Regions from separate parts of the Streptomyces sp. NPDC036984 genome, predicted to be linked through region 2. Evidence: riboswitches for the same ligand, from Rfam matches in the RefSeq annotation. Region 2 holds a riboswitch; the other holds the start of a gene.

Region 1 (10,838 bases), on a different contig from region 2:
TGCTTGCCGGAGAAGTTCAGGCGCATGCCGTGGGTCAGGTGGCCGCCGTGCGCCAGGTCCAGGCCGAGGATGGTGTCCCCGGGCTGGGCCAGCGCGAACAGGGCCGCCTGGTTCGCGGAGGCACCGGAGTGGGGCTGCACGTTGGCGTACTCGGCGCCGAACAGCTCCTTGATCCGGTCGATGGCGATCTGCTCGGCGACGTCGACGTGCTCGCAGCCGCCGTAGTAGCGGCGGCCCGGGTAGCCCTCGGCGTACTTGTTGGTCAGGACCGAGCCCTGGGCCTCCATCACCGCGAGCGGCGCGAAGTTCTCGGAGGCGATCATCTCCAGGGTCGACTGCTGGCGGCCGAGCTCGGCGTCGACCGCGGCGGCGATCTCCGGGTCCAGCTCGTGCAGGGACGTGTTCAGGACGGTCATACGGCTACGACTCCTCAGCCGGCGGAAAAGGCGGTGTACTCGTCGGCGGAGAGCAGCTCGGCCGGCTCCTCCGCGACACGTACCTTGAACAGCCAGCCGCCCTCGAAGGGGGCGGAGTTCACCAGCGACGGGTCGTTGACGACATCCTCGTTGACCTCGGTGACCTCACCGGTGACCGGCGAGTACAGGTCGGAGACCGACTTCGTCGACTCCAGCTCGCCGCAGGTCTCGCCCGCGGACACCGTCGCGCCGACCTCGGGGAGCTGGACGAAGACGACGTCACCGAGCGCGTTGGCCGCGTGCTCCGTGATACCGACCGTCGCGACGCCGTCCTCGGCGGCCGACAGCCACTCGTGCTCCTTGCTGTAGCGCAGCTGCTGGGGGTTGCTCATGGCCTGAATTCTCCTGTACGCGCGGGAGTGCTGATGAAGGGGGGACTACGGAAACTGCTCGTGAGCAGCGGAAATGTGCGCAGGGTCACGTCACGGGGACGGTCCGCGCTCAGTCTCTACTTCTGGCGCTTGTAGAACGGCAGCGCCACGACCTGGTACGGCTCGTGGCTGCCCCGGATGTCCACGCCGACGCCCTCGGTGCCCGGCGCCGCGTGGGCGGCGTCGACGTAGGCCATGGCGATCGGCTTGCCCAGGGTGGGGGAGGGGGCACCGGAGGTGACCTCGCCGATCACCTCGCCGCCCGCGACGACGGCGTACCCGGCGCGCGGCACCCGGCGGCCCTCGGCGACCAGCCCGACCAGCACCCGCGGAGGCTCGGCCGCGGCCCGCTCGGCGGCCTGCGCGAGCGCCTCGCGCCCGACGAAGTCGCCCTCCTTCTCGAACTTGACCACGCGGCCGAGCCCGGCGTCGAAGGGGGTGAGGGAGGTGGTCAGCTCGTGCCCGTACAGCGGCATGCCCGCCTCCAGGCGCAGCGTGTCCCGGCAGGACAGACCGCACGGGACCAGGCCGACGCCCTCGCCGGCCTCGGTCAGCGCCTGCCACAGCTGCACCGCGTGCTCCGGCTTCACGAACAGCTCGAAGCCGTCCTCGCCGGTGTAGCCCGTGCGGGCGATCAGCGCCGGGACGCCGGCGACCGTGCCGGGCAGGCCGGCGTAGTACTTCAGGCCGTCCAGGTCGGCGTCGGTGAGGGACTTCAGGATGCCGGGGGACTCCGGGCCCTGCACGGCGATGAGCGCGTACGCGTCCCGGTCGTCGCGGACCTCGGCGTCGAACCCGGCCGCCCGCTCGGTGAGCGCGTCCAGTACCACCTGGGCGTTGGAGGCGTTGGCCACGACCATGTACTCGGTCTCGGCCAGCCGGTAGACGATCAGGTCGTCCAGGATGCCGCCGTCGGCCTGGCAGATCATGGTGTAGCGGGCGCGGCCGACGCCGACGGAGGCGATGTTGCCGACCAGGGCGAAGTTCAGGAAGGCGGCGGCCTCGGCGCCGGTGACGGTGATCTCGCCCATGTGGGAGAGGTCGAAGAGACCGGCCTTCGTCCGCACGGCGATGTGCTCGTCGCGCTCGGAGCCGTAGCGCAGGGGCATGTCCCAGCCGGCGAAGTCGGTCATCGTCGCGCCGAGCGAACGATGCAGGGCATCGAGCGCGGTGTGGCGGAGTGCGGTACTGCTCATCGGTCGGTCGTCTCCCAAGGCGAATGATGGGGGCGCCCCCGCGCGAGCGAAGCCGAGCGTGGGGGAGGGCGAGGAACGTTCCTCCCCATCTGTCATCGGAACCTGAGAGGTTCGCCGAGACCGCCACAGGGACGATCACGGCTTGCACCTTGGGTGGGGCCGCTGTCGCAGCGGCCCGCTTTTCAGATGTGCCTCGCCCGCGCGGTAACGGTGCCTGAGAGATTCAAGGGAGGGACTTGCTCCTTCGGCGCCCCAGCGAAGGCTGCTGGGAACTCTCCCGCGCGGATTCAAACGGCCGGTATGCAGTTGGCGGGCACATCATTGCATGCCGCACCCCGGCCCGTCAGGGCCCCGCATCTGTAACCGAGCTGTGGCCGTACGCACACGGAACCGCCGACCTTCCCCATTACCTTCCCTTTACATAGAACGGGCATGGGGACGACCGAGGCCCACTGGGGAGGACGATCACGGTGAACAGGACCACGGCGTACGCCGGCGCCACCGCCACCGCCGCCGGCGCCGGCCTCTCGGTGTCGAAGCAGACCTGTGCCCCGGCCCGCGGGCGGCGCGCCGCCCGCCCGGTCCCGGTCGTCCGCGACCTGCGCGACCGGGCCGGCCGCAGCCCGCGCGCCCTGGTCTTCGAGCCGCGGGACGTGGTGGTGATCACCGGCCTGCCCGGCAGCGGCAAGTCCACGCTGATGCACCGCGCGGTCCCCGGCCGCCGCGTCGACTCCCAGGACACCCGCGACCGCTTCGCGGCCCGCCTGCCCCGCTTCCTGCCGTACGCGCTCTACCGCCCCCTGGTCCGCCTCGCCCACTACGCCGGCCTGCGCCGCGCGCTGCGCGCCGACGAGGGTGTCGTGGTGCACGACTGCGGCACCCAGGCGTGGGTGCGCGCCTGGCTCGCCCGCGAGGCCCGGCGCCGCGGCGGCACCCTGCGCCTGCTGCTCCTCGACGTCACCCCCGACACGGCCCGGAAGGGCCAGCGCGAGCGCGGCCGGGGTGTCTCCCGCTTCGCCTTCCGCCGCCACCGCCGGACGACCGCCCGGCTGCTCGGCGCGGTGGAGCGGGGCGAGCTGCCCGCGGGCTGCGGTTCGGCGGTGCTGCTGGACCGGGCCGCGGCGGACACCCTGCACCGCATAGATTTCACCGCGTAGATCGCTCCGGGCGGGCGGGACACCGGCCCCTGTCACAGCCACCCGCTAGCCTTCATGCTCACAGCAGTGGTTCCCAGCAGGCGGTAGGCAGATGGACTTTCCGGCGGACTTTCCCGCGGACTTCCCGGCACAGGCGCACCCCCACCCGCACGGCGGTTGGCCCGGCAACGAGCTGGAGGAGGTGCTGTCGGCCTCCCTCGGCGTCCCCTCGGCGGGCGGCCGGATCATCGAGGTGCTCGGCCGGAGCTTTCTGTGGATACCGCTGCCCAACGGCGGAGGCCCGGACAGCGGCTCGCTGGACCTGCCGACGATGGACCTCGACGGCCAGGCGTACGTCCCGGTGTTCAGCTCCGAGGAGCAGCTGCGCCAGGCCGCCGGTCCCCACATGTCGTACACCATCGCCCCCGCCGTGGAGTTCGCCCGGGGCCTGCCCCCGCAGGTGGGCATGGCCGTGAACCCGGGCGGTGTGGTCGGCATCCCGCTGCCGCCGGAGGCCGTGGCCGAGCTGTGCCGTGCGGGCCGCACCCCGCTCGACGGCCCCAGCAGCGGCGGCAGGGTCCGCCTCTTGGAGCCCGACTGGCAGGACGACCCGGTCGACTTCCTCTCCGCCGCCTCCGCCGAGTTCGCCGAGATCGGCGTGGTCCTCACCGCCCGCCGCTGCCTGGCCGCCATCGAGACGGCCGACCCGGTGATGTTCGTGGGCGTCGAACTCTCCCAGCGGGAGGGCGACCTGCGGGCCCTGCCCCTGGAGGCCCTGGGCAGGGCACTCGGCAGGGCCCCGGTCACATGGCCGGTCAACCTCGTGCTCCTGGACGTGGCCCAGGACCCGGTGGCGGACTGGATGAAGACGAACGTCCGGCCGTTCTATCAGTACGGCCCCTGATCGGCCGCCCAGTGGGGCGACCGACCGAGGGGCGCGGGGCTGTGTCCCGATATGCGGCTCCGCCGCGGGGCGCGAGAAACCACCACACACCCGTACTCGCGCACGACCGCGAGGCCCCGAGCTCTTGGGCGCTTAAGCTGTGTCCAAACGCGGGGCAAGGATCGAAGGGGCGGTAAGACAGGTGAGCGCGAGCCCAAGCGGCAGCGTCGAGCACATGCTGCGCCAGGTCACGCCCGGACGCTACGACGCCTACGAGGCCTTGTTGCGCGCCCTCGCCACCCCGTCCTCCGGTCAGATCTGGATGCTCCTGTGGCACGGCCAGGCCGGCTCCCCGGACGCCCAGTACGGGGACATGGAGGTGGACGGCTTCCACTACGCCCCCTGCGTGACCTCCGCCCAGGAGCTGTCGGCCAGTGGCTGGAACCGCTCCTATGAAGTGGTCGACGGCCTGGACGTGGCCCGCACCCTCTACCCGGACCACTACGGCCTCTGGCTCAACCCGCACGCCCAGGGCGGCGGAGTCGGCATCCCCTGGCTCGATCTGCGCCGCATCGCCACCGGCCTGGACCGGCAGCCCGCCGGCCCGCTCCGCCTGTCGGAGCCCGGCATCGAGATCCCGCAGTTCTACGCCCTGCTCGCGCAGAACGCGCACCGCACCCCCGCGCTCCGCTCGCTGCGCCGCGCCTGGGTGCAGCCCGCGCTCGGAGCGCCGTACCTCGCCATCGGCCTGGACGTGTACGAGACCTCGCCGGCCGCGGTCGACTCGGTGCGCGCGATGATGCAGCAGTCCGTCGGCGCGGTCCCGGAGGGGCTGCCGGTGTCGACGGTCGCGATGACCGACGACCACGACCCGGTGGTGATGTGGATGCGGGTCAACGCGCGCCCCTTCTACGACCGCGAGGCGCACGCCCCGGTACCGCAGCTCCAGGCTCCGCCGGCCGCCGGGTACGGCTACCCGCCGGCGCACGGCGGCTACTGACCAAAGGGCCCCTGCGCCGGGCCGTTTGGGGCCGGGGTGCAGAATTTACACGGCCGACATACATCTGCGCGCGTAGACATCTGCCGTACGTCCCGAACCGCGCAAATTCTTCCTTCTGCCCCAACTGGACCATGTCCGGGGGGCGTTACCCACTGTTCGGATAACGGAATCCCCCGGACTGCATCACGGTTGCGCATACTTTCGCCGCCAGATCTGGCGGGTGATCGCAGCCACGCTGAAGACTCGCGACTCAGACACGAGGTCGAGACCTCGTGATCGTTGGCAAGTCGACAAAGCCGCAATCCGCGGCAGGCGCAGGCCGGTCACCACCGGCGAGAGGGGTCGCTCACCGTGACCGCACCGATCGAGACCACCGGGGCGGCAGCCGAGGCGCAGCCGGAGGCTGTGCTGGAGGGTGCCGGTAAGGGGCAGATCGAGGGTCGTTCCCTGGGCCAGATCGCCTGGACCCGGTTCAAGAAGGACAGGGTCGCCGTCGCGGGTGGCGTCATCGTGATCCTGCTGATCCTCGTGGCGATCCTCTCGCGCCCCCTCCAGGCCATGTTCGGGCTCGACCCCAACGCCTTCAACCAGGACCTGATCAGCCCGGACACCTCGCTGCCCAAGGGCAGTTGGGGTGGCGTCAGCCTCGACCACCCGCTCGGCGTGGACCCGAAGTTCGGCCGGGACATCGCCACCCGCGTCCTGGAGGGCTCCTGGGTGTCGCTGGTGGTCGCCTTCGGCGCCACGATCCTGTCCAACGTGATCGGCGCCGTCATGGGCGTCATCGCGGGCTACTACGGCGGACGGGTGGACTCGATCATCAGCCGGCTGATGGACACGTTCCTCGCCTTCCCCCTCCTGCTGTTCGCCATCTCCATCTCCGCCACGCTCCAGGGCGGCGCGTTCGGCCTGGACGGACTGCCGCTCCACCTGAGCGTGCTCATCTTCGTCATCGGCTTCTTCAACTGGCCGTACCTGGGCCGTATCGTGCGCGGCCAGACCCTCGCCCTGCGCGAGCGCGAGTTCGTCGACGCCTCCCGGGGCATGGGCGCCAAGGCTCCGTACATCCTGTTCCGGGAGCTGATGCCCAACCTGGTCGGCCCGATCATCGTCTATTCGACGCTGCTCATCCCGACCAACATCCTCTTCGAGGCGTCCCTGAGCTTCCTCGGCGTCGGTATCCAGCCCCCGCAGGCATCGTGGGGCGGCATGCTCCGTGAAGCGGTCACCTTCTACCAGGTCGACCCCATGTTCATGATCGTCCCTGGTCTCGCCATCTTCGTGACCGTCCTGGCCTTCAACCTGCTCGGTGACGGTCTCCGCGATGCTCTCGACCCGCGCAGCCGCTGACGCCTGCTGCGGAGAGCCCGAAAAGTTTCCAACAATGGAGGGGAAAGCGCCCATCATGCGAAGGTCAGCGCTGGCCGCGATCGCGGCCGTCGGCTCCGCCAGCCTGCTTCTTGCGGGTTGCAGCAAGGCCGATGACAACAAGAACGAGAACGGCACCAAGTCGGCCGGGGCCAACGCCGCGACCAAGGGCGTCGTCAACGCGTCCGACAAGAAGGGCGGCACGCTCACCTACGAGCTGTCCGACGTCCCGGACTCGTTCGACCCGGGCAACACGTACTACGCGTACATGTACAACCTCAGCCGGCTGTGGGCTCGCCCGCTGATGACCTTCAAGCCGGGCCCCGGCGAGGAGGGCAACACCCTCGTCCCGGACCTCGCGGAGGGCAAGGGCGTTCCGAGCGACGGCGGCAAGACCTGGACGTACAAACTGCGTCCGGGCCTGAAGTACGAGGACGGCGCGCCGATCACCTCGAAGGACGTCAAGTACGCCGTCGAGCGCTCCAACTTCGCGCGTGACGTGCTCTCCCTCGGCCCGAACTACTTCCAGCAGTTCCTGGCCGGCGGCGACAAGTACAAGGGCCCGTACAAGGACAAGAGCGACAAGGGCCTGTCCTCGATCGAGACGCCGGACGACACCACGGTCGTCTTCCACCTGAAGCAGGCCTTCCAGGAGTTCGACTACCTGGTCGCCGCCCCGCAGACGGCCCCGGTGCCCAAGGCCAAGGACACCGGCGTCGACTACGTCAAGCACATCGTCTCCTCGGGCTCGTACAAGTTCCAGAGCTACACGGAGGGCCAGCAGGCCGTTCTCGTCCGCAACGAGAACTGGGACGCGAAGACCGACCCGCTGCGCAAGCAGCTGCCGGAAAAGATCGTCGTCAAGCTGAAGGTCAACCCGGAGACGATCGACAAGGACGTCCTCGCGGGCAACGCGATCGACCTCGGCGGCACCGGTGTCCAGGCCGCGACGCAGGCCCAGGTGGTCACCGACACCGCGAAGAAGGCCAACACGGACAACACCTACGGTGGCCGTCTGGTCTACCTGGCGATCAACACCAAGGTCGCGCCGTTCGACAAGGTCGAGTGCCGCAAGGCCGTCCAGTACGCCATCGACAAGGTCTCGGTGCAGACCGCCGAGGGCGGCCCGATCCGCGGTGAGATCGCCTCCACGGTCCTGCCGCCGGACATCCCCGGCTACGCGAAGGCCGACGCCTACGCCACCTCGGGCAGCAAGGGCGACGCCGCCAAGGCCAAGGAGCAGCTGAAGGCCTGCGGCAAGACGTCGATCTCGACCAACATCTCGGCCCGTTCGGACCGTCCGCAGGAGATCGACGCCGCCACGGCGATCATCGCCTCGCTGAAGAAGGTCGGCATCAACGCCACCCTCAAGCAGTACCCGTCCGGTAAGTACTTCACCGACTACGCGGGCGTGCCGAAGTTCACCAAGAAGCAGAACATCGGCCTGGAGATGATGCAGTGGGGCGCCGACTGGCCCTCCGGCTACGGCTTCCTCCAGCAGATCCTGAACGGCAAGGCGATCAGCCAGTCCGGCAACACCAACCTGTCGCAGTACGACAGCAAGGAAGTCAACGACCTGCTGTCCAAGGCGATCGGCACTCAGGACACCACTGAGCGCAACAGCCTCTACACGCAGATCGACAAGAAGACCATGGACGACGCCGTCCTCGTCCCGCTGACCTACTTCAAGGTCCTGCTGGCCCGCCCGCAGAGCTACACCAACCTGGTTTCCACGGCGGCCTTCAGCGGTCAGTACGACTACCTCAACATCGGCGTCGCGTCGAAGTAGCAGCCCCGGAAGGCAGGTGAAGGCATTGGTGCCCGCGGGCTTCGCGGCCCGCGGGCACCAGCGCCGATCCCCGTGATCTCGTACATCCTCCGCCGGACGTTCGCGGCAGTGATCCTGCTGCTGGTCGTCTCCGCGGTCACCTTTGCCATCTTCTTCCTGCTGCCACGGCTCGCCGGCCAGACAGCGGACCAGCTGGCGCAGCAGTACATCGGCAAGAGCCCGTCGAAGGCGGACATCGCCGCGGTCAAGCACAACCTCGGTCTGGACCAGCCCGTCTACGTCCAGTACTGGCACTTCATCAAGGGGATCGTGGCCGGCGCCGACTACAACCTCGGGCCCACCACGGTGCACTGCGACGTGCCCTGCTTCGGCTACTCCTTCAAGGACCACGTCCCGGTCTGGCCGCAGCTCACCTCGCGCATTCCGATCACCCTCTCGCTGGCCGCGGGCGCGGCCGTGCTGTGGCTCGTCTCGGGTGTGGTCATCGGTGTCATCTCCGCGCTGAAGCCGCGCTCGATCTTCGACCGCACCTTCATGGGCATCGCACTCGCCGGTGTCTCGCTGCCCATGTTCTTCACGGGGAACCTGGCGATCCTGCTCTTCGTCTTCAAGTGGCCGATCTTCGGACGCGACTACGTCCCGTTCACCGAGAACCCCGAGCAGTGGGCCAACACCCTCTTCCCGGCGTGGTGTTCGCTGGCGCTGCTGTACTCCGCCATCTACGCCCGGCTCACCCGCTCGGGCATGCTGGAGACGATGAACGAGGACTTCATCCGCACGGCCCGCGCCAAGGGCCTGCGCGAGCGCAACGTCGTGGTCCGGCACGGTCTGCGCGCGGCCCTCACCCCGATCATCACCGTGTTCGGCATGGACCTCGGTCTGCTGCTCGGCGGCGCCGTGATCACCGAGAGCGTCTTCTCGCTGGGCGGCATCGGCCAGTACGCCGTGCAGGGCATCACCGACAACGACCTGCCCAAGATCCTCGGCGTGACCCTGCTCGCCGCCTTCTTCGTCGTGATCGCAAATCTTGTGGTGGACGTGCTCTACGCCGCCGCCGACCCGCGCGTGAGGCTCTCGTGACCGAACTCTCCAAGACCGGCGCCGCGGTGGGCGAGCCCACCGACTCCGGCAAGGCGCCCGACGCCTTCCTGGAGGTCCGCGACCTCAAGGTGCACTTCCCGACCGACGACGGTCTGGTCAAGTCCGTCGACGGGCTGAACTTCTCGCTGGAGAAGGGCCGGACCCTCGCCATCGTGGGCGAGTCCGGCTCCGGCAAGTCGGTCACCTCGCTCGCCATCATGGGCCTGCACCGGCTCGGCGCGCGCGGCAAGAACGTGCAGATGTCCGGTGAGATCTGGCTGGACGGCAAGGAACTGGTCTCCGCCGCCCCGGACGAGGTGCGCAAGCTCCGCGGCCGGGAGATGGCGATGATCTTCCAGGACCCGCTGTCCGCGATGCACCCCTATTACAAGATCGGCGACCAGATCGTCGAGGCGTACCGGGTGCACCACAGCGTCAGCAAGAAGGTCGCCCGCAAGCGGGCCATCGAGATGCTCGACCGCGTCGGCATCCCCGAGCCCGCCAAGCGCGTCGACGGCTACCCGCACGAGTTCTCCGGCGGTATGCGCCAGCGCGCCATGATCGCCATGGCGTTGGTGAACAACCCCGAGCTGCTCATCGCGGACGAGCCGACCACCGCCCTCGACGTGACCGTCCAGGCGCAGATCCTCGACCTGATCCGGGATCTCCAGAAGGAGTTCGGCTCCGCGGTCATCATGATCACCCACGACCTCGGTGTGGTCGCCGAGATCGCCGACGACGTCCTCGTGATGTACGGCGGCCGGTGCGTGGAGCGCGGTCCGGCCGACGAGGTCTTCGAACAGCCGCAGCACCCCTACACCTGGGGCCTGCTCGGCTCGATGCCCCGCATCGACCGCGAGACCTCCGAACGGCTCATCCCGGTCAAGGGCTCGCCGCCGAGCCTCATCAACGTCCCCTCGGGCTGCGCCTTCCACCCGCGCTGCCCGTACGCGGACATCCCCAAGGGGAACGTCACCCGCACGGTGCGCCCCGAGCTGGAGCAGGTGAGCACCGGGCACTGGTCCGCCTGCCACCTCTCGGCCGAGGACCGCCAGCGGATCTGGACCGAAGAGATTGCGCCGAAGCTGTGAGTGAGACCAAGAAGACGGACACGGCCGCCGAGGCGGCGGTCCCGAAGCAGGCGTCGGCTCCCGAGGACCGTGACGTGCTGCTCAAGGTCGAGGGCCTGACCAAGCACTTCCCGATCAAGAAGGGCATCCTGCAGCGCCAGGTCGGTGCCGTGAAGGCCGTCGACGGCATCGACTTCGAGGTGCGCAAGGGCGAGACCCTGGGCGTGGTCGGCGAGTCGGGCTGCGGCAAGTCGACCATGGGCCGGGTCATCACCCGGCTCCAGGACCCGACGGGCGGCCGGATCACCTTCGAGGGCCGGGACATCACGCGGCTCGGCACCGGGCAGATGCGCCCGCTGCGCCGCGACATCCAGATGATCTTCCAGGACCCGTACGGCTCCCTGAACCCCCGCCACACCATCGGCTCGATCGTCTCGGCGCCCTTCCGGCTCCAGGGCGTGGAGCCGGA
Region 2 (10,838 bases):
CAAGTTGGGCGTGGGCGCGCAGCTGTCCACGGGTGTGGTCGTGGTCCTGGGCATCCGGATCTTCTCCAACGCCGCGGCGATCCGTCGGCACGTGTTCCGGGCGTGACGGTCATGAGCGAGCAGAACGACCGCAACGGCCGGAGTGATCAGCCCGAGAACCGGCTGCGCAGGGAACTGCCGGCCGAGGTGCCCGCGCCCGCACCCGCGCCCGATGCCGGGCAGCAGGCCGGCGAAGATCCTCAGCAGCCGCTGACGGGCCGGCAGCGGCTCGTCAAGGGCCTGTGGCCGCCGCGCTTCACCCGGGCTCAACTCATCGTGGCGCTGCTGCTGTTCGGCCTCGGCTTCGGCCTGGCGGTGCAGGTGGCGTCCAACAGTGACACCGACAGCGCGCTGCGCGGGGCACGTCAGGAAGATCTTGTGCGCATCCTCGATGAACTGGATTCGCGTACTCAGCGTCTTGAGGACGAGAAGCAGGGACTCGAAAAGCAGCGTCAGGAGCTGCAGAGCAGCTCCGACCAGGCCGCGGAGGCACGCCGGCAGACCGCCGAGAAGGAAAGACAACTCGGCATTCTGGCGGGCACCGTGGCGGCGGAGGGTCCCGGCATCACCATGACGATCGAGGACACGAAGGGGACGGTCCAGGCGGACATGCTGCTCGACGCGATCCAGGAGTTGCGCGCGGCCGGCGCGGAGGCGATCCAGGTCAACGGGGTCCGGGTGGTCACCGGCACCTATTTCACCGACGGGGACAAAGCGGTGAGCGTCGACGGGAACAAGATCAACGCTCCCTATCGTTTCAAGGTCATCGGCAAGCCGCAGGACCTCGAGCCGGCGCTGAACATCCCTGGAGGTGTGGTGCAGACCCTGGAGAAGGAGCAGGCGACGGTGACTGTCGAGCGGTCGGACAAGATCGTCGTGGACGCCTTGCGACAGGCGAAGCGGCCTGACTACGCTCGGTCGTCCTCCCAGTGAACCGGCGGTGCATGGGGGCCGTCGGGCAGGGGCATGAGGTTGCGGGGGGTCGGCGCACCGAAGAGGTGGTGCGTGATGGAAACTGTTTGGTGGATACGGACGTTGTGAGAATGTCCGGCTCGGCCGGTGTAGGCAATCAGGGTTCGTCCTGCCCCACGGGCGGGTCTGTTTCGGTCAAGGGGAATCGCCCGTGAAGTTGTTTGCGAAGTTGTTCGGCAAGAGCGCGCGAGAGGGCAGCGACAACGCGACCGCTCGTCATCGCGCACAGCCCGACGCGGAGGGCCAGCGCCCGCTGTTCCGGGACCAGGTCGCTGGTCCGGGCGGTGACATTTCGGGTGTTCAGGGCGCGGCGTCTGTTGACCCTGCCCGGTCCGGCGGCATAGGTTTCGGGCAACCGTCAACCTCAGGTACGGGTGGAGGGTTTGCCTCCGGCCCGTACGCGTCCAACGCCCCGGCGGGGCAGCCGCGGCAGGAGGATCCGTCGATGTCGGTCCTGGTATGTACGAGGTGCGGTAACCGGAATGCGGAGAACGCCCGGTTCTGCTCCAACTGCGGGGCGCCGCTGCGTCCCGGTGTGGCGCCCGAGCGAGCCTCCGAGACGACCTCGACGATCTCGATCTCCGGTCTCGAGGCCTACGACTCCGAGGCGACGGGCCAGACGCCGCTGCCGATGCTCTCCCCGGAGGCGCAGGCCGCGGTGGACGCGCTGCCGCTGGGTTCGGCGCTGCTGGTGGTGCGCCGGGGTCCGAACTCGGGCAGCCGCTTCCTGCTGGACAGCGACCTGACCACGGCCGGCCGTCACCCGCAGAGCGACATCTTCCTGGACGACGTGACGGTCTCCCGGAGGCACGTGGAGTTCCGGCGCTCCCCGGACGGCTCCTTCACGGTGGCCGACGTGGGCAGCCTGAACGGCACGTACGTCAACCGCGAGCGCATCGACCAGGTCGCTCTGTCGAACGGTGACGAGGTGCAGATCGGCAAGTACCGGCTGGTGTTCTACGCGAGCCGGCAGGGCATCTGACCCGCCCCCGGACTGACGTCCGGGGGGATCCCCCAGGGAAGGTCCATGCTTCAAACACCGAGCGGCGGTGCCGGAAGCGGTACCGCCGCCAGGGACAGTGGGCTGATGAGCATCGGCACGGTGCTGAACGTGCTGCGCGACGAGTTCCCCGAAGTCACCATCTCCAAGATTCGCTTTCTGGAGTCGGAGGGGCTCATCGAGCCGCAGCGGACCCCGTCGGGGTACCGAAAGTTCAGTGCCGAGGATGTCGAGCGCCTCGGTCACGTCCTGCGGATGCAGCGGGACCACTATCTGCCGCTCAAGGTGATCCGCGAGCATCTGGAGGCCATGGAGCGGGGTGAGGCCCTCCCGCTGCCGCTGGTCGGGCGCCAGCGCACCCCGGAAGACGCGCCGGAGGTCATGCCGGGGCCCACGGTGGCCCGGGTCGGCAGGGCCGAGCTGCTGGCCGCGGCGGACATCGACGAGGGCGAGCTGAAGGAGTGGGAGTCCTACGGGCTCATCGCTCCTCTGGAGGAAGGGGCGTACGACGCCGAGGCCGTCACCGTGGCCACGCTCGTCGCCGAGCTGGGCCGATTCGGCATCGAGCCGCGCCACCTTCGGGTGATGAAGGCCGCCGCCGACCGTGAGGCGGGGCTGGTCGACCAGGTGGTGGCCCCCCTCAAGCGTCACCGCAACCCGCAGACCAGAGCGCTTGCCGAGGCTCGCACGAAGGAGCTGGCGGCCCTCACGGTCAAGCTGCACGCGGCCCTGGTCAAGACCGCCCTCGGCGTGCGGCTGCCCTGAAGCGGCGGGTCCCGGAGAGGCCGGATCGGGCACCTGTTCCCGGCCCGACTACCCAAACGTCCCGAGCACGGCCTAGGGTTGCTGTGTGAACGAGCTCGATGTCGTAGGTGTCCGGGTCGAAATGCCCTCCAACCAACCGATCGTGCTCCTGCGCGAAGTGGGGGGCGACCGTTATCTCCCCATCTGGATCGGGCCGGGGGAGGCGACGGCGATCGCCTTCGCCCAGCAGGGCATGGCGCCCGCGCGACCGCTGACGCACGACCTGTTCAAGGACGTGCTGGAGGCGGTCGGCCAGGAGCTGACCGAAGTGCGCATCACCGATCTGCGGGAGGGCGTCTTCTACGCGGAGCTGGTGTTCGCCAGCGGGGTCGAGGTCAGCGCCCGCCCCTCCGATGCCATAGCGCTCGCCCTGCGCACCGGGACGCCGATCTACGGCAGTGACACGGTGCTGGACGACGCGGGCATCGCCATTCCGGACGAGCAGGAGGACGAGGTGGAGAAGTTCCGCGAGTTCCTCGATCAGATCTCGCCCGAGGACTTCGGCACCAGCAGCCAGTGAGGCGGGGGCCGGCCCTGTCGGCCCGGTCTTTCCGGGGGCGAACGGCGGCTCCGCGCGGCCGGCGCCCCGGCAATTGCCTCCGGCCAGTGAGAGCGTCCTACGGCTCCCCGGGAGCGCATTCGGCTAGCCTTTCCCCGCGGTGGGACACGGGAAACCACTCCTAGGGTGATTATCACTCGGCGTGCCGAGTGTGGCGATCGTTGACGCACCCCTGGTGACTGCCTACCGTCGAGAAGGCAGGTCAAGGACGGAGGTCGGCGTGAGAACGAGCGGCGACGGTACGGCTGGGGGTGCCCCCGGACGCAGTTTGGGGGAGAGCGGTCCGTACCCGCCCCCGAGTTCACGGCCGCGCTCGAGCGGGGGATTCCCCCATCCGGGCAGCGCGGTCGATCACGCTCCGCAGCTTCCGACGGCGGTGCCGAACGGCGGAGGGGTGGCGGCCATGACGTCCGAGCAGATCGGCTACCGCGGGCCCACGGCCTGCGCGGCTGCCGGCATCACCTACCGGCAGCTCGACTACTGGGCGCGTACCGGTCTGGTCGAGCCCAGTGTGCGGCCCGCCTACGGGTCGGGCACCCAGCGGCTGTACAGCTTCCGGGACGTCGTCGTCCTGAAGATCGTGAAGCGGTTCCTGGACACCGGGGTGTCGCTCCAGAACATCCGCACGGCCGTCCAGCACCTCAGGGAACGCGGTTTCCGCGATCTGGAGCGGATGACGCTCATGAGCGACGGCGCCACCGTGTACGAGTGCACCTCGCCGGACGAGGTCCATGCCCTGCTCCAGGGCGGTCAGGGCATCTTCGGGATCGCCGTCGGCGTGGTGTGGCGGGACGTGGAAAGCGCCCTCTCCCAGCTGCACGGCGAGCGCATCGACACCGGCGAGACACTCGTCGGGCACAACCCCGCGGACGAGCTGGCCCGGCGCCGCAACCGGGCGGTCTGACCGCCGGAATCCCGTCGGGCGCTCCGGCACCACCGCATTGTCAGTGCCGTGGTGCAGCATCGGAGATGTGAGAAACGCGCCCACGATCCTGCATCTCGACATGGATGCCTTCTTCGCCTCGGTGGAGCAGGCATCCAAGCCGAGCCTGCGCGGGAAGGCGGTCGTCGTGGGCGGGCTCGGACCGCGCGGGGTGGTGGCCACCGCGTCGTACGAGGCACGGGTGTTCGGGGTCCACTCGGCGATGCCCATGGCCCAGGCGCGCCGGCTGGCACCCAACGCCGCGTATCTGGTGCCGCGCTTCTCTCTGTACCGGGCGATCAGCGAGCAGGTGATGGCGCTGCTGCGGGAGCTGTCGCCGCTGGTGGAGCCGCTGAGCCTGGACGAGGCGTTCGTGGATCTCGAGGCCGGGGGAGCGGCCTGGGACGAGGAGTCGGCGCGGCGGGCCGGAGTGCGGCTGCGGGCGGACATCCGGGCGGTCACCGGGCTCACCGGGTCGGTCGGGCTCGCCGCCTCCAAGATGCTCGCGAAGATCGCTTCCGAGCAGGCCAAGCCGGACGGCCTGGTGGTGATCGAGCCGGGGACCGAGCGGGCCCTGCTGGGGCCGATGCCGGTGCGGACCCTGCCGGGGGTCGGGCCGGCCACCGGCGACCATCTGCGCAGAGCCGGGATCACCACGGTGGACGAGCTGGCGGAGGCCGGCGAGGACGAGCTCGTCCGGCTGCTCGGCAAGGCGCACGGACACGCGCTGTACGCGATGGCCCTGGCGCGCGACGAGCGGCCCGTGGTGGCCGAGCGGGAGGCGAAGTCGGTGTCGGTGGAGGACACCTACGACGTGGACATCCACGACCGGCTGCGGGTCGGTATGGAGGTGCAGCGGCTGGCCGACCGGTGCGTACGGCGGCTGCGCGAGGCCGGGCTGTCGGGGCGGACCATCGTGCTGAAGGTGCGGCGGTACGACTTCTCCACCCTGACCCGGTCGGAGACGCTCAGAGGGCCCACGGACGATCCGGCGGTCATCCGCGAGGCGGCGGCGCGGCTGCTGGACTCGGTGGACACCACGGGCGGGGTGCGGCTGCTCGGGGTGGGGGTGTCCGGGCTCGCCTACTACACACAGGAGGATCTGTTCGCGCAGGCGATGCCGGTGCCGGTGCCTGCGGCGGAGGAGCCGGGAACAGGTGCGGCTCCGGCTGTTGCGGAGCGGCCGGAGCCGGTCGAACGGCAGTGGCGGGCCGGGCAGGATGTGCGGCACGCCGAGCACGGGCATGGGTGGGTGCAGGGGAGTGGGCTGGGCCGGGTGACGGTGCGGTTCGAGACGCCTCAGTCCGAGCCGGGCCGGGTACGGACGTTTTTTGTCGACGATCCTGCGCTGGAGCCCGCTGATCCGTTGCCGTTGGTTCCGGATTCTTCCCATCCGCCCGCCGGTCTGGGTCCGCCGAGCAGTGGCCGACACGGGGCTCCGCCCCGGACCCCGGAGCAATTCAGCGATGAGGCATCTTCCGACCTCGCCGAAGCCACGCATCAGGCATTCTCCGACCCGGCCGAAGGTACTGATCAGGCATTCTCCGCCCCCGCCGAAGCCACTGATCAGGCCTCTTCCGACCCCGCCAGCTTCCCGAAGTCGTGGTCCGGGACCGTGGGAGGTGAGGCCACGTCGAGGCCGTAGTGGTGGTAGAGCTGGAGTTCCTGCTCGGGGGAGAGATGACGGCCCACGCCGAAGTCGGGGGCGTCCTTGATCAGGGCGCGGTCGAAGGGGACGTGGAGGGTGCCCTCGACGAGTTCGCTGGGCTCCAAGGGCACGAAGGCGTCCCGGGAGAACAGGCCGGTGCGTATGGCCGCCCATTCGGGTACGCCGGTCGCGTCGTCCAGGTACACCTCGTCGATGGTGCCGATCTTGGTGCCATTGCGGTCGAACGCCTTGCGGCCGATCAGGTTCCGCGGATCGATGTCCGTCTGCACGGGCCCTCTCCCTCCACGTGGTCGCAACTCATCCGTAAGCACTACAAAAGAGCACATTCAAGGAGGCGGCCACTCGAAGGCTCAGGCGTTGACCTCGCTGGTAGGCTGACAGCGGCTGCTGACCCCGTGCGGGAGAGTCCTCCGACCACCTCGGAGGCGCCGAAGGAGCAAATCCTCCCCGGAATCTCTCAGGCTCACGTACCGCACGGACGAGGTCACTCTGGAAAGCAGAGCGGGTGTCGACGGCTTCCGCTCTCACCGACGGGGAAAGCCGGCGCGCACAGGCGCCCGGTGAAGCTCTCAGGTTGAGATGACAGAGGGGGAGGCCGTCGGGGTACCCGCGCCGTGGTGCCCCTCGAAGGTCGCGTCAGACCAGGAGGCCTCCGCCATGACCGCCCACCGTACGCCGCTTTCGGAGCTCGAAGCGGGCATCCCCTTCGAGCAGCGCCACATCGGGCCCGACCAGGAGGCGCGGGCCAAGATGCTCGCGCAGGCCGGGTACGGCTCGCTCGACGAGCTGACCGCCGCCGCGGTCCCGGATGTGATCAAGAACGCCGATGCCCTGGACCTGCCGGGCGCCCGCACCGAGGCGGAGGTGCTCGCCGAGCTGCGCTCGCTCGCCGACCGCAACCAGGTCCTCGACTCCATGATCGGCCTCGGCTACTACGGCACCTTCACCCCGCCGGTCATCCTGCGCAACGTCATGGAGAACCCGGCTTGGTACACGGCCTACACGCCGTACCAGCCGGAGATCTCCCAGGGGCGGCTCGAGGCCCTGCTGAACTTCCAGACCGTGGTCGCCGACCTCACCGGTCTGCCCACGTCCGGCGCCTCCCTCCTCGACGAGGGCACGGCCGCCGCGGAGGCGATGTCGCTGTCGCGGCGCATGGGCAAGAACAAGAAGGGCCTGTTCCTGGTCGACGCGGACGCGCTGCCGCAGACCATCGCCGTGATCGAGACGCGTGCCGAGCCGACCGGCGTCGAGGTCGTCGTCGCCGACCTGAGCGACGGCATCCCGGCCGAGATCGCCGAGCGCGAGATCAACGGCGTACTGATCCAGTACCCGGGCGCCTCCGGTGCCGTACGGGACATCAAGCCGGTCATCGACCAGGCGCACGAGCTGGGCGCCCTGGTCACCGTCGCCGCCGACCTGCTCGCCCTGACCCTGCTGACCTCGCCGGGCGAGCTGGGTGCCGACATCGCCGTCGGCACCACCCAGCGCTTCGGTGTGCCGATGGGCTTCGGCGGTCCGCACGCCGGCTACATGGCGGTGCAGGAGAAGTTCGCGCGCAGCCTGCCCGGCCGTCTCGTCGGTGTCTCCCTCGACGCCGACGGGCACAAGGCCTACCGGCTCGCGCTCCAGACCCGTGAGCAGCACATCCGCCGCGAGAAGGCGACCAGCAACATCTGCACCGCGCAGGTGCTGCTCGCCGTGATGGCCGGCATGTACGCCGTCTACCACGGCCCCGAGGGGCTCAGGACCATCGCGCGGCGCACCCACCGGTACGCCACGATCCTCGCCGAGGGCCTGAAGGCTGCCGGTGTCGAGATCGTCCACGGCGCGTTCTTCGACACCGTCACCGCGCGCGTGCCCGGCAAGGCCGCCGAGGTCGTCGCCGCCGCCCGGGAGAACGGCGTCAACCTGCGCCTGGTCGACGCCGACCACGTCTCCATGGCCTGCGACGAGACGACCGGCCGGGCCCAGCTGGCCGCCGTCTGGGCCGCCTTCGGCGCCGAGGCCGACGTCGAGGCGCTGGACGCGACCGCAGAGGACACCCTGCCCGAGGCGCTGCTGCGCACCGACGTCTACCTCAACCACCCGGTCTTCCACCAGCACCGCTCCGAGACGGCGATGCTGCGCTACCTGCGCAAGCTGGCCGACCGCGACTACGCGCTCGACCGCGGCATGATCCCGCTGGGCTCCTGCACCATGAAGCTCAACGCGACCACCGAGATGGAGCCGGTCACCTGGCCCGAGTTCGGCCAGCTGCACCCCTTCGCGCCCGCCGAGCAGGCCCAGGGCTACCTCACGCTCATCCACGAGCTGGAGGACCGCCTCGCCGAGGTCACCGGCTACGACAAGGTCTCCCTCCAGCCGAACGCCGGCTCGCAGGGCGAGCTGGCCGGTCTGCTCGCCGTCCGCGGCTACCACCGCGCCAACGGCGACGAGCAGCGGACCGTCTGCCTGATCCCGTCCTCCGCGCACGGCACCAACGCCGCCAGCGCCGTGATGGCCGGCATGAAGGTCGTCGTCGTGAAGACCGCCGAGGACGGCGAGATCGACGTCGAGGACCTGCGCGCCAAGATCGAGCAGTACCGCGACGAGCTGGCGGTGCTGATGATCACCTACCCGTCGACACACGGCGTGTTCGAGGAGCACGTCGCCGACATCTGCGCCCAGGTGCACGAGGCGGGCGGCCAGGTGTACGTCGACGGCGCCAACCTCAACGCGCTGGTCGGCCTCGCCAAGCCGGGCCACTTCGGCGGTGACGTCTCCCACCTGAACCTGCACAAGACGTTCTGCATCCCGCACGGCGGCGGCGGCCCGGGTGTCGGCCCGGTCGCGGTCCGCGAGCACCTGGCGCCGTACCTGCCGAACCACCCGCTCCAGCCGGAGGCGGGCCCGGAGACGGGCGTCGGGCCGATCTCGGCGGCCCCCTGGGGCAGCGCGGGCATCCTGCCCATCTCCTGGGCGTACGTCCGCCTGATGGGCGGCGAGGGCCTGAAGCGGGCCACCCAGGTGGCCGTGCTGTCGGCGAACTACATCGCCAAGCGCCTGGAGCCGCACTACCCGGTGCTCTACACCGGCCCCGGCGGCCTGGTGGCGCACGAGTGCATCATCGACCTGCGCCCGCTGACCAAGGCGACCGGCGTGACCGTGGACGATGTCGCCAAGCGCCTGATCGACTACGGCTTCCACGCGCCGACGATGTCCTTCCCGGTGGCCGGCACGCTGATGATCGAGCCGACCGAGTCCGAGGACCTCACCGAGCTGGATCGTTTCTGCGATGCGATGATCGCCATCCGCGCGGAGATCGAGAAGGTCGGCGCGGGCGAGTGGCCCGCGGAGGACAACCCGCTGCGGGGTGCCCCGCACACGGCCGCCGCGCTCGGCGGTGAGTGGACGCACGGCTACAGCCGCGAGGAGGCCGTCTTCCCGGCCGGCGTCTCGATCGCCGACAAGTACTGGCCGCCGGTGCGCCGCATCGACCAGGCCTTCGGCGACCGGAACCTGGTGTGCTCCTGCCCGCCGCTGGACGCGTACGAGGACTGAGCGACGAGGGTGAGGGCCCCGTCCGTGCCGCGGACGGGGCCTTCACCCGTTCCTATGCCGTCGCCAGGGACACCTCGGTCGCCTTGATCAGGGCGATGACGTCTGAGCCCACGAAAAGACCGAGGTCGCCGACCGCGTCCTTGGTGATCACGGCGGTGATCCGGCCGCCGGGCACGGTGATCTTCAGGGAGGCCATGGCCTCACCGGTGGTGAGCTGGGCGATGGTGCCGGGGAGCTGGTTGCGGATCGACAGGCCGTCGACGCGACTCGTGGCCACGGCCACCTCGGTCGCCTTCACCAGCGCGCGGACGGGTGTGCCGGGGGAGAGGGCGAGCTGCTCGGCGGCCTCGCGGGTGATGGCGGCGGTGAGGAGCGGGCCGTCGTCCAGCCGGAGCTTGACGGTGGCCATGACCTCGCCGGGGTGCACCTCGGTGACGGTTCCGGGGAGCTGGTTGCGGATGCTGAGCGTCATGGGCACCCACCGTAGAGCGCCGGTCCGCTCAGGCCGGGTATGCGTGGGTCTGCGCCGCCTTGACCGTCGCCCAGACTGGTGCACCCGGGTGCAGGTCCAGCTCGGCGGCGGCGACCGTCGTCAGATCCGCCGCGAGCGGCAGCTCGCCGGTGAGGTCGGCGCGGATCTGGTCGCCGTGCGTCTCCAGGCCGGCGACCTCGCAGCGCCACAGGTTCCGGGCGCTGGCGCCCGAGGGCCGGTCCCGGAACAGGGTCACGGCGGACGGCGGGAACGCCACGAAGGCCGGCCCCGACAGCTCCTCCGTGGTGGTGATCGCGGGGCCCGCGTCGAGCCGTACGGTGTGCCCGGTGGCCTGCCCCCGGTAGAGGTTGAGACCGACGAGCTGGGCGATGTAGTCCGTGCGCGGGTGGCGGGCGATGTCGGCGGGCGTGCCCTCCTGGACGACCCGGCCGTGTTCCACGACCACCAGCCGGTCCGCGAGCACCATGGCGTCCAGCGGGTCGTGGGTGACCAGCACGGAGACCGCCTCGAACTCGGCCAGATGGCGGCGCAGCTGCGCGCGGATCTCCAGCCGGGTCCGGGCGTCCAGGGCGGCCAGCGGCTCGTCCAGGAGCAGCAGCCGGGGCCGGGTGGCGAGGGCGCGGGCGAGGGCCACGCGCTGGGCCTGGCCGCCCGACAGGCGGCGCGGCTTGGCGCCCGCGTGGCCGGCGAGGCCCATCCGCTCCAGCCAGGCCGCCGCCTGGGCGCGGGCCTCGGCCTTGCCCGTTCCCCGGCAGCGCGGTCCGAAGGCCACGTTGTCCAGGGCGGACAGGTGCGGGAAGAGCAGATAGTCCTGGAAGACCACGCCGACCGGCCGGG

What was found. Region 2 has a riboswitch for glycine ahead of gcvP (aminomethyl-transferring glycine dehydrogenase). Riboswitches for the same ligand answer to the same signal wherever they lie in the genome.
Region 1: it holds a riboswitch for glycine, as region 2 does, so the genes downstream of both, gcvT (glycine cleavage system aminomethyltransferase GcvT) here and gcvP (aminomethyl-transferring glycine dehydrogenase) in region 2, are expected to answer to the same signal.

The regions. Positions count from the first base shown of each region.
Region 1 is NZ_JBVJRL010000020.1:41,646-52,483, forward strand. Features, by position in the region: gene glyA (serine hydroxymethyltransferase) at 1-416, opposite strand, end outside; gene gcvH (glycine cleavage system protein GcvH) at 431-808, opposite strand; gene gcvT (glycine cleavage system aminomethyltransferase GcvT) at 925-2,043, opposite strand; glycine riboswitch at 2,123-2,235, opposite strand; glycine riboswitch at 2,236-2,333, opposite strand; gene ACZ7DL_RS29720 (AAA family ATPase) at 2,514-3,200, shown strand; gene ACZ7DL_RS29725 (enhanced serine sensitivity protein SseB) at 3,292-4,083, shown strand; gene ACZ7DL_RS29730 (enhanced serine sensitivity protein SseB C-terminal domain-containing protein) at 4,298-5,062, shown strand; gene ACZ7DL_RS29735 (ABC transporter permease) at 5,414-6,412, shown strand; gene ACZ7DL_RS29740 (ABC transporter substrate-binding protein) at 6,468-8,219, shown strand; gene ACZ7DL_RS29745 (ABC transporter permease) at 8,292-9,299, shown strand; gene ACZ7DL_RS29750 (ABC transporter ATP-binding protein) at 9,296-10,390, shown strand; gene ACZ7DL_RS29755 (ABC transporter ATP-binding protein) at 10,387-10,838, shown strand, end outside.
Region 2 is NZ_JBVJRL010000018.1:4,778-15,615, forward strand. Features, by position in the region: gene ACZ7DL_RS28160 (small basic family protein) at 1-106, shown strand, start outside; gene ACZ7DL_RS28165 (DUF881 domain-containing protein) at 112-972, shown strand; gene ACZ7DL_RS28170 (FHA domain-containing protein) at 1,163-1,993, shown strand; gene ftsR (transcriptional regulator FtsR) at 2,039-2,776, shown strand; gene ACZ7DL_RS28180 (bifunctional nuclease family protein) at 2,862-3,335, shown strand; gene ACZ7DL_RS28185 (MerR family transcriptional regulator) at 3,595-4,278, shown strand; gene ACZ7DL_RS28190 (DNA polymerase IV) at 4,346-5,941, shown strand; gene ACZ7DL_RS28195 (PRC-barrel domain-containing protein) at 5,863-6,234, opposite strand; glycine riboswitch at 6,354-6,448, shown strand; gene gcvP (aminomethyl-transferring glycine dehydrogenase) at 6,623-9,508, shown strand; gene ACZ7DL_RS28205 (TOBE domain-containing protein) at 9,561-9,980, opposite strand; gene ACZ7DL_RS28210 (ABC transporter ATP-binding protein) at 10,009-10,838, opposite strand, start outside.